4 regions of the Pseudoalteromonas sp. S1650 genome follow, and region 4 is predicted to be linked to each of the others. Evidence: predicted binding sites of a transcription regulator. Region 4 holds the regulator's gene; each other region holds the start of a gene.
What was found. The regulator sigma-54, encoded in region 4, starts transcription at its own class of promoters, with help from an activator protein. The targets are predictions, from matches to a motif close to GTTGGCACGNNNNTNGNNT.
Positions count from the first base shown of each region.

Region 1: a site for sigma-54 is predicted at 1,986-2,004, ahead of fliE (flagellar hook-basal body complex protein FliE). Genes of this name have one in related genera too.
Region 2: a site for sigma-54 is predicted at 1,869-1,887, ahead of fliS (flagellar export chaperone FliS). Genes of this name have one in related genera too.
Region 3: a site for sigma-54 is predicted at 1,148-1,166, ahead of CWB80_RS13605 (YggN family protein). Genes of this name have one in related genera too.

Region 1 is NZ_PNDF01000047.1:7,248-10,426, reverse strand. It holds gene fliF (flagellar basal-body MS-ring/collar protein FliF) at 1-1,594, opposite strand, end outside; gene fliE (flagellar hook-basal body complex protein FliE) at 1,615-1,947, opposite strand; gene CWB80_RS14500 (sigma-54-dependent transcriptional regulator) at 2,118-3,179, opposite strand, start outside.
Region 2 is NZ_PNDF01000047.1:2,067-5,245, reverse strand. It holds gene CWB80_RS14490 (DNA-3-methyladenine glycosylase I) at 1-164, shown strand, start outside; gene CWB80_RS14485 (sigma-54 dependent transcriptional regulator) at 197-1,636, opposite strand; gene fliS (flagellar export chaperone FliS) at 1,930-2,331, shown strand; gene CWB80_RS14475 (hypothetical protein) at 2,331-2,618, shown strand; gene fliD (flagellar filament capping protein FliD) at 2,839-3,179, opposite strand, start outside.
Region 3 is NZ_PNDF01000043.1:14,388-17,566, forward strand. It holds gene CWB80_RS13595 (glutathione peroxidase) at 87-569, shown strand; gene CWB80_RS13600 (PA3496 family putative envelope integrity protein) at 622-810, opposite strand; gene CWB80_RS13605 (YggN family protein) at 1,202-2,002, shown strand; gene CWB80_RS13610 (aminotransferase-like domain-containing protein) at 2,065-3,179, opposite strand, start outside.
Region 4 is NZ_PNDF01000115.1:14,667-17,845, reverse strand. It holds gene rapZ (RNase adapter RapZ) at 1-433, opposite strand, end outside; gene ptsN (PTS IIA-like nitrogen regulatory protein PtsN) at 434-886, opposite strand; gene hpf (ribosome hibernation promoting factor) at 890-1,177, opposite strand; gene CWB80_RS21600 (RNA polymerase factor sigma-54) at 1,204-2,700, opposite strand; gene lptB (LPS export ABC transporter ATP-binding protein) at 2,807-3,179, opposite strand, start outside.

The sequences.
Region 1 (3,179 bases), on a different contig from region 4:
TACCATCACTTGAGAATCCTACAGCAGCAGAGTCAAAGTCTTTATTTAGCATATCTAGCGTGCTATCACCAATATCTACACCTGCACTTAATGCATCTTCATCATATTCTTCTAGTGTATCGTCTGGGTAAATTAGACGTTTCAGCATAGGTCTTACAACAAAGACAATAAGTACGATGATAACCAGTGCACCTAATGCTAAGCGTAGCATCTTCATGAACCAATCTTGCTCCCAAAGTGGAACTTCAATCGCTTCACCTGTATCTTGTCTTACAAATGGCACTGTGACGACTTCAAGTGCATCACCGCGTTGCATATCAAACCCAACACCACCTTGTAGTAAGCGACGAATATTTGACAATGCTTCGACAGAGCGAGGAACCATAGTTGTTTCACCGTTTTCACCTACTTGTGGTACATAATCAACGGCAACTGACACACTGATGCGGCGGATAACACCGGTTTGCTGGCGCTTATGCGAAATTGTGGTATCAAGTTCGTAGTTACGTGTTGCTTCTTTATGCGAACGACTTGGGTTCGTTGCTGAACCTGCACTACCTTGGCCAGCGACCTCAGGAATATTAGAGTTAACTGGCGGCTGATTCGTTAGCGCACCAGGAATGCCCACAGCAAGACCACCAATGTTGTTTTCTTCGAACGTGGTTTCACTGCGCACAGCGGGTAAGTCTGGGTTATAACGTTTTTGTGTTTCTTCGACTGCACTAAAATCCATATTTAAGTCGACTTGCGCTGTGTAGTTACCTAAACCTACAACTGGAATAAGGATGCTATCGATTTTATTTAAGTATTCTTCTTCACGCTTACGCTCAATTTCATACTCTTTTCGAGAGCGAGCAGCAAGTGAGTTTTGTGAGCCTGAATTCAGTAAACGACCATTTTGATCGGTAACAGTAACACGCTCTGGCGATAAACCTTGGACTGCTGAGGCAACAATATCAACTACTGAGTCAACTTCTTCACCATCAAGCGTACGGCCGCGTTTTAAGGTTAGTACTACCGTCGCTGAAGGTTGTTTTTCACGACGAGCAAATACATTTTCTTTTGGGATAGCTAAAAGTACTTTGGCGCGAGTAACATTTTTTAGCTCTTCGATGGTACGTGCAAGCTGTTGCTCACGACCATGCTTTAAACGTTCACGTTCAAGGCGTTGGCTTACACCAAACCCCATGTCTTGCATGATGATGTCAGTACCTGAGCTTGGCGCTTGCTCTAGGCCTTCACGAGCCATCAATAATTTGATGTTTTGGTATTCACCTTCTTCAACAGAGATGACGTTACCATCAAGTTCGTAATCAATCTTTTGAGCGTCTAAGAAGTCCAGCGTTTGAATAAGCTCTTCCGTTGGCATTTTGCCAAGCGGACGCATATCTGGCTGACGAGCCCAAATAATAATAAAAATTGCGATAGCCAAACAGATTGCTAAAGCAATCACTAAAGTAGCCTGGCGTAAAACGTCTACACCATTTAAGGCACTTAGGTAGCCTGACTTTTGCTCTTGTTGATCGTCAGTATCGGTTGCATCGATACCGCCGCCTGCTAAGGCTAGATCAGTTGATTGATTAGATTGCGCCACAATAATTCTCCACTACCTAGTTACACAGGCATGTTCATGATTTCTTTATAAGCTTCAACAAGTTTATTGCGAACCTGTACCGTCGCTTCAAAGGCAACTGATGACTTTTGCGAAGCAATCATTACGTCCGCAAGTGAAACACTGCGATCGCCCATTTCAAGCGCGGTTACTTTTTGTTTTGCTTCTTGTTGTAAGCCATTCACTGTATCAAGTGCATTGGTAAGTAAATCACCAAACTGTGCCGATGAAGTTGGCTGAGTTTGTGTTGGTAAATTATTAATTGAGTTACCACGACCAACTTCTGAAGCCATAGATTGCATTTCTTGAAATAATGCGCTGTTTTGAACTTTCATAATACTCTCTGACAATGCAGTTTACTTATGCACTGATAAAGCACAAACCGTGCCACAAAATAAAACGAGAATTTTCAACAACTTAACACAGACAATTTACTTGTCAGAGTTTTGACAGCAAACAAGCTCACAAAAATGTGAGCTTGTTTGACTAACTTTTTGGAAGGAGTTTATGCAGGTAAGGCGATACCCAAGTCTCGCATTTGCGCCAGTTTATAACGTAACGTGCGCGGACTAATACCTAAGGTTTCTGCAACCTCTTTACGCTTACCGTTACAACGCGCTAAGGTTTCTAAAATAATACGATGCTCTTTGTCTTTCAGCTCGTCTTTATAATTACCCTGCTCACTCACTTGCGGTACGGTATCTAGATTAACTTCAACAGGCTGTTCTTGATATACCGGAGCGTTGTGTGGTGGCGTAGCGACTGGCTTGATATCCGCCGTAAGCAACTCTTCAATAAAGACATCATCTTGATGAATACTATTACCATCGCATAATATCAACGCCCGTTGAATAACGTTATCGAGCTCTCGTACGTTACCTGGCCAAGCATGCGATAGCAGCTTTTGTTTCGCACCCTCACTTAGTTGAGCTATAGGCTCTTTACTTTTCAGGCAATGACGCTCTATTAAATGCTCTGCCAATACAATAATGTCGCCAGGACGCTCGGCTAATGGTTTCCACATTAACGGGAATACATTTAAGCGATAATATAAATCTTCTCTAAATAGATTTTCGCTCACTGCTTCTTTTAAATCTCGGTTACTTGTAGCAAGTACGCGAACATCAAGCTCTATGGTTTTACGACCGCCTAAGCGCTCTACTTCGCGCTCTTGAAGTACACGCAGTAATTTAGCTTGCAAGCCTAAATCCATCTCAGTGATTTCATCTAGTAAGATGGTACCACCTTGAGCTTGCTCAAATTTACCCGGGCAAGCTTGAATAGCGCCAGTAAACGCCCCTTTTTCGTAACCGAATAAGGTTGCTTCAAGCATGTTTTCAGGAATAGCAGCACAGTTAATAGCCACAAAGGGAGCATCGCTACGATTTGATTTATCGTGGATAAAACGAGCCAACACTTCTTTACCCGAGCCACTTGGGCCGAGTACCATGACACTGGCATCTGAGCGCGCTACTTTACTGGCAAGTTCTAATAACTTAATGCTCGATGGATCGGCAACAATTGGGCCATCGGTTTCTTTTTCCTTTTCAGGCAAATAACGACTCAC
Region 2 (3,179 bases), on a different contig from region 4:
CGGCTATTACTGAAGCCTCTACAGCATTTGCCAAAGATTTAAAAAAGCGCGGCTTTAAGTTTTTAGGCCCGACGACAGTGTATGCCCACATGCAGGCCTGTGGCATGGTAAATGACCATAGCAATGATTGCTTTAGAAAAGCTGAGATAATTAGTGAATATTAAAAAGAAAAACCGAGGAAGATACCTAACGCGGCTTAGTCGCGCGTTAGGTTATATTTCTTCATTTTTTCGACCAGTGTGGTGCGGCGAACACCTAAAATTTCTGCTGCACGTGCAACAACATAATCGTAGCGCTCTAATGCTTGGCTGATTAAGCTGATTTCTAGCTCAGCTAGGTATTCTTTGAGCTCAATTCCTTCATCAGGGAGTAAACCTGAGTCAACCGTTGTTGCTGGTACTTCAGGTTCTTCATCATCGTAATCACTAAAGCCGGTACTGAAAATATCGTTGAAAGCATCTCGCTCCATCAACTCTTCAGGGTACTCAGGCTCATAAGCATCAACTTCAATATAACGATATTTAGCTGGTAGGTCTGGCACATCAACCACTTTATCAGGGAACATGATCACCATGCGCTCAACTAAGTTAGCAAGCTCACGAATATTCCCCGGCCACGCATGCTCTTTTAAGCTTTGAATCGCACGCTCAGTGAATTTGGCCGTTGTGCCACTTTGTTCGTTCACACGACGCATTAACTCTTTTAAAAGCAGAGGAATGTCGTCAGCACGCTCACTAAGCGAAGGATTTTCAATTGGAAACACGTTTAAGCGATAAAAAAGGTCTTCACGGAAGTCGCCCTTTTCAATCATTTCTTCAAGGTTGCGGTGAGTCGCAGCAATAATGCGTACATCTGCTTGAATAGGCTTAGTACCCCCTACTCGCTCATAGCTACGCTCTTGCAACACACGCAGTAGTTTAACCTGCATTTGCAAAGGCATATCACCAATTTCATCAAGAAACAGCGTGCCGCCTTGTGCTAATTCAAAACGCCCTTTGCGTGCAGAAATAGCGCCCGTAAAGGCACCCTTTTCATGGCCAAATAGCTCACTTTCAAGTAGTTCACCAGGAATAGCACCACAGTTTACCGGCACAAATGGCCCGGTATTGCGTTTAGAGAGTAAATGAACGTTGCGTGCAACAACTTCTTTACCTGTGCCTGACTCACCTAAGATCAGCACATTGGCATCGGTTTTTGCTACTTGCTCAATTAAAAAGCGCACATCTTTTACAGCTTCAGTTTCACCGACTAAACCATCAAATGATTTGTTAGATTTAGCTTGTTTGTGGTCACTCGGTAGCATGCGCTGATATTGCTGACAATCATGCAATAGCTGAGTAGTTACATCATGGTTAAATGGCTCACAAATTAAACCTACTACATTTGCAATGCTTAGTAACGGTTTGAGTGTTTCACCAATTAATAAAAACGGAATGGCAGGAAACTGTTTGATCACAGCCTCGTGATTTAGCTGCTGTAAAGCACCAAGAATGACCATACACTCTTGCTGTTGATGTTTTTCACAAAAAGACTGTAATGTAGTCTCATCAACTAATTGTGCAGTTTCACCAATGAAGGTAAGTGCTGCATGTAAACCTATCGCACGATTATTATTATTGTCTAAAATTAAGATCATTATTGGCGAACCACAGTTACCACGAGGTTAGTTAATTTCTAAATTGTAAGCGAGTTTAGGAGGGATGCAAGCGCTAAGCGGCAATTTATTGACATCAACGCCAAAAAATAGTCACTTAGCACTAAAATTTAATACTAAAGAATTAACTTACAAATTTAGCCTGTTTGAATTTTAAAATATTCTATACTCGTTGCTATAATCTCTATAGAAATGCTCAAAGAAAGATAACATCAATGGCATTAATATTGCTTATCTATTTTTATGAATCGGTGTTTTTAATATAGGATTTTCTCATGGCACATATATCGATAAAAAAGTACAGTCAAGTTAGCGTTAGCAACATTAATGAAATGTCTCCTTATGAGCAGATCAATTTGATTTTCAGCAATATTATCGGACGCTTAGCAGCAACTAAAGGCTTTATTGAGCGTAAAGAATTTGAAAAAAAAGGTGAAAATATTTCTACCTGCATTTTATTATTCGGTGCTCTACAAGATGCACTCAATTTTGAGCATGGCGGAGATATCTCTAGCAACCTACTATCGCTGTACGACTTTTGCCAACGCAGGTTAACTGAAGCAAATGTAAACAACGACATTGCAGCAGTAGATGATGTTATCCGTATCGTTAAAGAAATAAAAGAAGGGTGGGATTCTATTCCGCTCGAAGAGCGCATACCTAAAGCTGAGCAATAATGCCGAATTATAACGCTCTGAATGAATTACTCATTGCATTATCAGAGCACATAGATAAAACAGATATTGAGCTGGCAAGCCAAACGTTAATAGCTATTGACCAAGAGTTAAAACATTGGTGTGAGAGTGAAACACCACCTCAAGAAAAAGAGTTATTAGCTATACAAGCTAAAATTTTAGCCGCTACAGCTAGACTTAAAAACGCGAGAGATAAAACTCAGGCCGAGTTAATCAACCAGCGTAAATCACAAAAAGCTATTTCTAAATATAAAGCAACTAAACGCTAATTTTCGTTTAGTTGCTTTTGACATACTCAGTTATATAAACGCGTTATTAGCGCTATATCAACTGTGAAAAATAAAGTCGCGGTTGTAGATAGTGAATTGGTTTTTGTACTTCTATTCAAACAAAGTAAAATATTTACTAAATAGATCGTTTATGAACCAAAAGCAAAAAAGCGCCAAAAGAGTTGGCGCCTAAATACCGATAAGAAAATAGACTAATCAATTATTTACTTTGCTTAACAACCCCTGGCATATTATCAAGCTGCGCTTGCACATAGCTACTGGTTGAGTTCATCTGGGCTACAAGTAAATCCATGCTATTGTACTGTGCGTATAAACGAGACTCTAACGACTCCATTTTTCTTGCAAAATCAATTCGCTCATCATCTAAGCCATCTAACTGGGTTTGTTTACTGTCAATTCTGTTTTGAACAATACCATCTGAGTCTGTATAAAAGCTCATTAGCTCATCAAAAGACTGTGCAAAACCGCCCTCGTCTTCATTTTCACCTATAAAGAACTCCTGCACTAGGTCTACATCTGCTTCGACTTGCTCGTTTAGGC
Region 3 (3,179 bases), on a different contig from region 4:
AAGAAAAGCCGCTGATTAAAATTTACCCTTTTAGAAAAATGCCAAGCAAGTTAGAATCAATGCAACAATAATAAAAAGTTATCACTATGAGCGAATTTCACCAACTCTCAGCTACCAGCCTACAAGGCCAAACCGTTGACTTTTCTGATTTTGAAAACAAGGTCGTACTTGTTGTAAACACTGCAAGTAAATGTGGCTTCACTCCACAATATGAAGGCTTACAAGCACTACATGAAAAGTATCATGAGCAAGGCTTAGTAATAATTGGTTTTCCTTGTAACCAATTTGGTAAACAAGAGCCTGGGGACGCGAAGGAAATTAAAGAAGGCTGCCTCATTAACTACGGCGTTAGCTTTTTAATGATGAGCAAAGTCGATGTGAATGGCGAACATGCTCACCCTGTTTTTAGATACCTAAAATCAGAGTTACCGGGCTTTATCACCCGCAAAATAAAATGGAACTTCACCAAATTTTTAATTGGTAAAAATGGCAAGGCCATTAAGCGATATGCGCCACTGACAAAGCCTGAACAGCTCGAATCAGACATCGCAGCTGCACTGGGCAAATAACAAAGTCTAAAAGCAATAAAGAGGCAAATTGCCTCTTTATCTAAATTTATGCTTAGTCGTTCAAGTACTCGTCAAAGTCGTCATCGCCTAAGTTTCTGCGCAAGCGTTTTTGTTCAAGATAGTCTTCCAACTTCTTCTTAACGCGTTGCTTTTTCTTGTCGTGTTGATTACGCCCGACCATTTCGTACTCGTCTTCAACAAAATCGTCATCTAGCGCGTCATAACTAAATGTCTTACCCACAACCCACTCCATAAAGTGTTTGAGACCAATTCTTGAGATTAAAATTTGCTCGATGAATTGGCAAAGATTAAAAAGCTCAGTAGTAATTTAGTATCTAAAAAACCACCAAAATAAAGCCATACACCCATGCTAAATAGGTCATATGTCAATATTGTGAATAAATAGCGCTAAATTTGATTTCTGAAAAGTGAGAGTTTTTTATCGTTTCGATAAAAGTCATTTATGCATGTGTATTTTTTAGTTAATTTGACTAAAAAATGGTTAAAAAATTATTCCCCGCAATTTTCAAAAAATCATAAAAACACATCAAACCATTGAATTAATTGAACTTATAAATTATGGCATTCAATTTGATTATGTATTTGTGTCATTTCAAACAGGAAAGAAAAAAATGAAAAAGTTATTGTTAGTAAGTTCTTTATTTATCGCTACCAGCGCAATGGCTCATAACGATAATGATACAAATATTTCATTCAGCGGTGAGCAGTGTGATGTTGAATTTATAAATGATGTACGCATCACACCAAGCGAGTTAGAAGTATACACAGCCGATAATCGCACTATGAAAATCATCGATCAACACACTTTATATATCGATGGTCAAAGCGTGTCGCTTGATGCTTCACAACAGCAAGCAATTGCAGATTACTCAGACAGCTTACGCAGCCAACTTCCTGAAGTCGCCAATATCGCACTTGATGGCGTAAAAATAGCAGGCGTAGCAATTGAAGAAGTATCAAATGCTTTCAATATTGATGGCCTAAACGACATTTCAGAATTAATGGACGATATCAGTGTAGAAGTGCAAAACGCCTTCTATCAGCAAGGTGCGTTTACCATGGGTCAGCAAAATTTCGAAAAATTTGGCCAAAACTTTGAAGACCAATTCGATGAGCAAATTGAATCGGCTGTAGAGTCAGCCATGATGCAATCGATGGGCAGTATTTTAATTGCGCTAGGTTCTGAGCTTTTAGGTTCAGGTGGCGACATGGATGAGTTTGAGCAACGTATGGAAAACATGGGCGCACAAATAGAAGCACGCGTAGAAACACAGGCAGCTCAACTTGAAGAACGAGCAGATGCATTATGCGGCAGCTTTGCTGATATCGCTCATAAAGAGCAAGAGTTAGTGGTGCTAGTACCAGAACTAAAAGAGTATCAACTATTTACTTTCAAACAGAACGCAGAGTAATGAATTAACATCCCTGAACCAAAACACTTGGTCCTTTCGCGCAGAGCTTGCTCTGCGCTTTTTTATTTTTTGGCCAGCACAGTCAGTTGCGATAACGTTTTAATCGCCTGCTCTAAGTTTTCAGACCAAGGCAAGCCATAACTTAAGCGAAAACAGCTACGGTACTTTTTACCCGCTGAGAATATCAACCCAGGAGTAATACTGATCCCCGCCTCAAGTGCCAAATGGAATAACTTTACCGCATCATATTGGCTACCAAGGTCAACCCAGATAACACAGCCCCCTTGCGGGTTACTTATACGCGCACAACTTGGCATATATTGCTGCAGGCACCAAATCATACGCTCTTTGTTGGTACTTAAGCGCTGTCTAAGCAAACGAATGTTACGGTCGTACTCACCGCTGGCTATAAACTCATACAAGGTCCACTGGTTTATAAGTGGCGCAGAGCAACTAAGCGCTCGTTTATGTCGCCTTGCTTGCTCTGCAAACTTACCGGCAATGATCCAACCAATGCGGTAACTAGGTGCGGCTGTTTTTGAAAACGACGCGCAGGTGATCACTAAGCCCTTTTTTGAATAGGCCTGTGCAGGCGTCGCACGCTTTGCCGTAAAATGTAAGTCGCCATAAACATCATCCTCAATAAGTACCACATCACGCTGCTCTAACAGTGCCACTAATTGCTCACGCTTGGCATCAGGCATAAAGCTGCCAACAGGGTTATTTAATGAGGTAGAAAACACACAGGCTTTTATATCATGCTCATCGAGTGCTTGAGCCAAGTCATCTAGCCATATTCCTTCATCAGGACACAGCGGTATTTCCAGTGCCTTTAAACCTAAGCTTTCAATTAACTCGATAATGCCAAAATAACAAGGCGACTCGATTGCAATAACATCACCGGGTTTAGCGACACACTTAAGGGCAATTGCCAGTGCCTCTTGAGCACCATTGGTGATCACTAATTCGTCGCTATCAACCCCAATACCAAAGTCCAGATAGCGATGAATGAGTTGTTTTTTAAGTGGTGCAAAGCCATCCATCGGCCCGTAATTAATTGCCGATGCGCCTGCCAGTGTCATTACTCGGCGCATTGTTCGTGCCAGCGCTTTATCTGTTGGAGCTGCGGCCACAGGGTTGGCGATACCAAATGGCACCACATTAGCTTTATGGATAG
Region 4 (3,179 bases):
CTAACTGATGAACACTCAAATCAGTGGTATCAATCATAAAGTCAGCGCGGGTGATCAGCACATCAAGCAGGATTTTTTCTTGTTTAATGGCAAGATCAAGCGGTAAAGAATCAATCGATAATGGATGCAAACGGCGAGTTTCAGAAAAGCGCTTAATTAGGGTTTGGTCATCACTATCTAGGTAGAATAGTGTTGGGTTTGCAAAACCTGGCAGGTACTCAAGAATATCATTAAACTCTTGCTGCTCTTTCGGTAAGTTACGTACGTCGATACTGACGGCAATTTTGTCATAATTATCAGAAACACTTCGCACGAGCGAAGGCAGTAGGTTGACAGGAATATTATCAACACAGTAGTAGCCTAAGTCTTCAAGAACTCGTAAAGCGACCGATTTCCCCGAGCCTGAGCGACCGCTGATAATTATTAATTCCATTTATGCCTCTGATGCAATTACTTGAAATAGTTGCTGATCGCTTGTAGCACTTCGCAACTGTTTACAAAAATCTTTATCTTTAAGTCTATCAGCAATTGTTGACAAGGTCTTCAAGTGCAACTGGCAATCGCCATCTGGTACGATGAGTGCCACAAAAATATCAACGGGACGATTGTCTATCGCATCAAAATTGATGGGAGATTCACTGACAATAATAAATGCATGAGGTTCATCAGCACCACTCATTCGACCGTGGGGAATAGCTATTCCTCGGCCGATACCTGTACTACCTAACTTTTCCCTGTTCAGAAAAGCATCTAGGATATCTTGTTGAGATAAATGAGGAAACTGCTGGTGAGCTAACTCGCTAATATACTCAAGAATTCTTTTTTTGCTATTAAAAAGGACCGCAGCTTTGCTGCAGTCCTGATTAGTAAGTGAACTAAGTTTCATAATTTAATGTCGAGCTAATTTCTCTTTATGCTTAATGACTTGGCGATCAAGTTTATCGATCAATGAGTCAATTGCTGCGTACATATCTTGATGTTCTGTAGAAGCGAACAACTCGCCTCCGTTTACATGTAAAGTTGCTTCTGCTTTTTGGCTTAATTTTTCTACATCTAAAATGACATGAACATTATTAATATGATCAAAATGCCTTTCTAGTTTTGCGAACTTAGTGTTTACATAGTCTCTTAATGAATCAGTGACTTCTACGTGACGACCAGTTAAATTTAGTTGCATAAGCATTTTCCTTCTATGTAAAACGTCTAAATCAGACTTTTACGCTGATTAGACGGAGGTATTGCTAGAGACTCACGATATTTTGCAATTGTACGTCTAGCTACTTTAATTCCTTGCTCAGCCAATATATCTGCAATTTTGCTATCACTCAATGGTTTAACCGAGTTTTCTGCAGCAACTAACTTCTTGATTAAAGCGCGAATTGCTGTAGAAGAACACTCACCACCATTTTCGGTGCTGACATGGCTTGAGAAGAAATATTTCAACTCAAAAATTCCCCTTGGGGTATGCATATATTTTTGTGTTGTAACCCGAGAAATCGTCGATTCATGCATTTCGACCATTTCAGCGACATCGTTTAGCACCATTGGCTTCATTGCTTCTGGGCCATGTTCAAAGAAAGCTTGCTGTTGTTGCACGATACAGTTGGTCACTTTTAGTAAAGTATCGTTACGGCTCTCTAAGCTCTTAATAAACCACTTTGCTTCTTGTAAGTGAGAACGAATAAATTGGCTGTCGCTACTTGATTTAACAGAGCGAGACATCGCTGCATATTGGCTATTCACTCTAATTTTTGGCATACAATCTGGGTTTAACTCGACTACCCAGCGGCCTTTCACTTTTTTCACTGATACATCGGGTATGACGTACTCAGATTCTTCGCGTACTATGCTATCCGCAGGCTTAGGATTTAAGCTGTGAATGAGCGTCATCACTTCTTTAAGCTCGTTTTCTTTAAGCTTAGTCTTTTTCATTAAAGTGCGATAGTCGCGACTTGCTAATAATTCGATATGCTCAGATAAAACCATTTTAGTTTCAGCTAAATATGGCGTATTGGCATCGAATTGACGAAGTTGTATACACAGGCACTCTTGTAAACTTCGCGCGCCGATACCAACTGGATCGAATAACTGTATTCTTTTTAAGACAGCTTCAACTTCATCGAGTTCGATTTCTTCTTCATCATTATTTTGATTAAAGCTTTCGACAATATCTTCGCAGCTAACCGTTAAAATACCTGAGTCATCGATAGCTTCAACGATGGCAACGGCAATCGCTTCATCGGTAGGACTAAATGGTGTGAGCTGTAGTTGCCACATTAAATATTCTTGCAGTGTTTCTGTTGAAGCACCTTGGTAAATAGACTCGTCTTCAGGCATTGGCCCAGACGATGTTGATGGGGCGGCACTCATGTACTCATCCCACGTAACATCCATAGCTAAGTCATCGCTAACCGTATCCTTACTCAGAGCATCACTGCTTTCTTGCTCGAATTCGCTAGGTGCTTCGTCGGCAGACGCGCTGACTTGTACATCGTCAGACTCCGCTTTTTGCTCATTCTTACCGATGCTTTCTTCGTTGTAATCCGCTTCTTCCACTTCAAGCAGAGGATTACTATCAAGCGCTTCTTGAATTTCTTGCTGGAGATCCAATGTACTGAGCTGCAACAAGCGAATGGCTTGTTGCAGTTGTGGAGTCATTGTAAGTTGCTGGCCCATGCGCAGCTGTAATGATTGCCTCATGTATCCCTAACAATCCTTTTTAAGTTATCGGTAACGGTGAAGACACTGTTATCGATTTATTGTCATTGTATAAGTCTAGCAGATGCTCTAGTCGGTGGCGTAATGGTTACAGCCTGAATTGCTCGCCTAGATAAACATCACGTACAGTTTGGTCAGCTAATACGTGCTCAGGTGTCCCTGATGCAATTAGCTCCCCATGAGAAACAATGTAGGCTTTTTCACAAACATCAAGGGTTTCTCGAACATTATGGTCAGTAATAAGTACACCAATACCACGATTTTTTAGGTGCTCAATAATTTTCTTTATATCTAACACCGAAATAGGATCAACACCAGCAAAAGGCTCATCTAAAAGGATAAATTTAGGATTAGCGGCTAATGCACGTGCAATTTCAACGCGGCGTCGTTCACCACCTGACAGTGCCATACCTTGGCTATCGCGAATATGTTGAATGCTAAATTCATCTAATAAGTTGTTA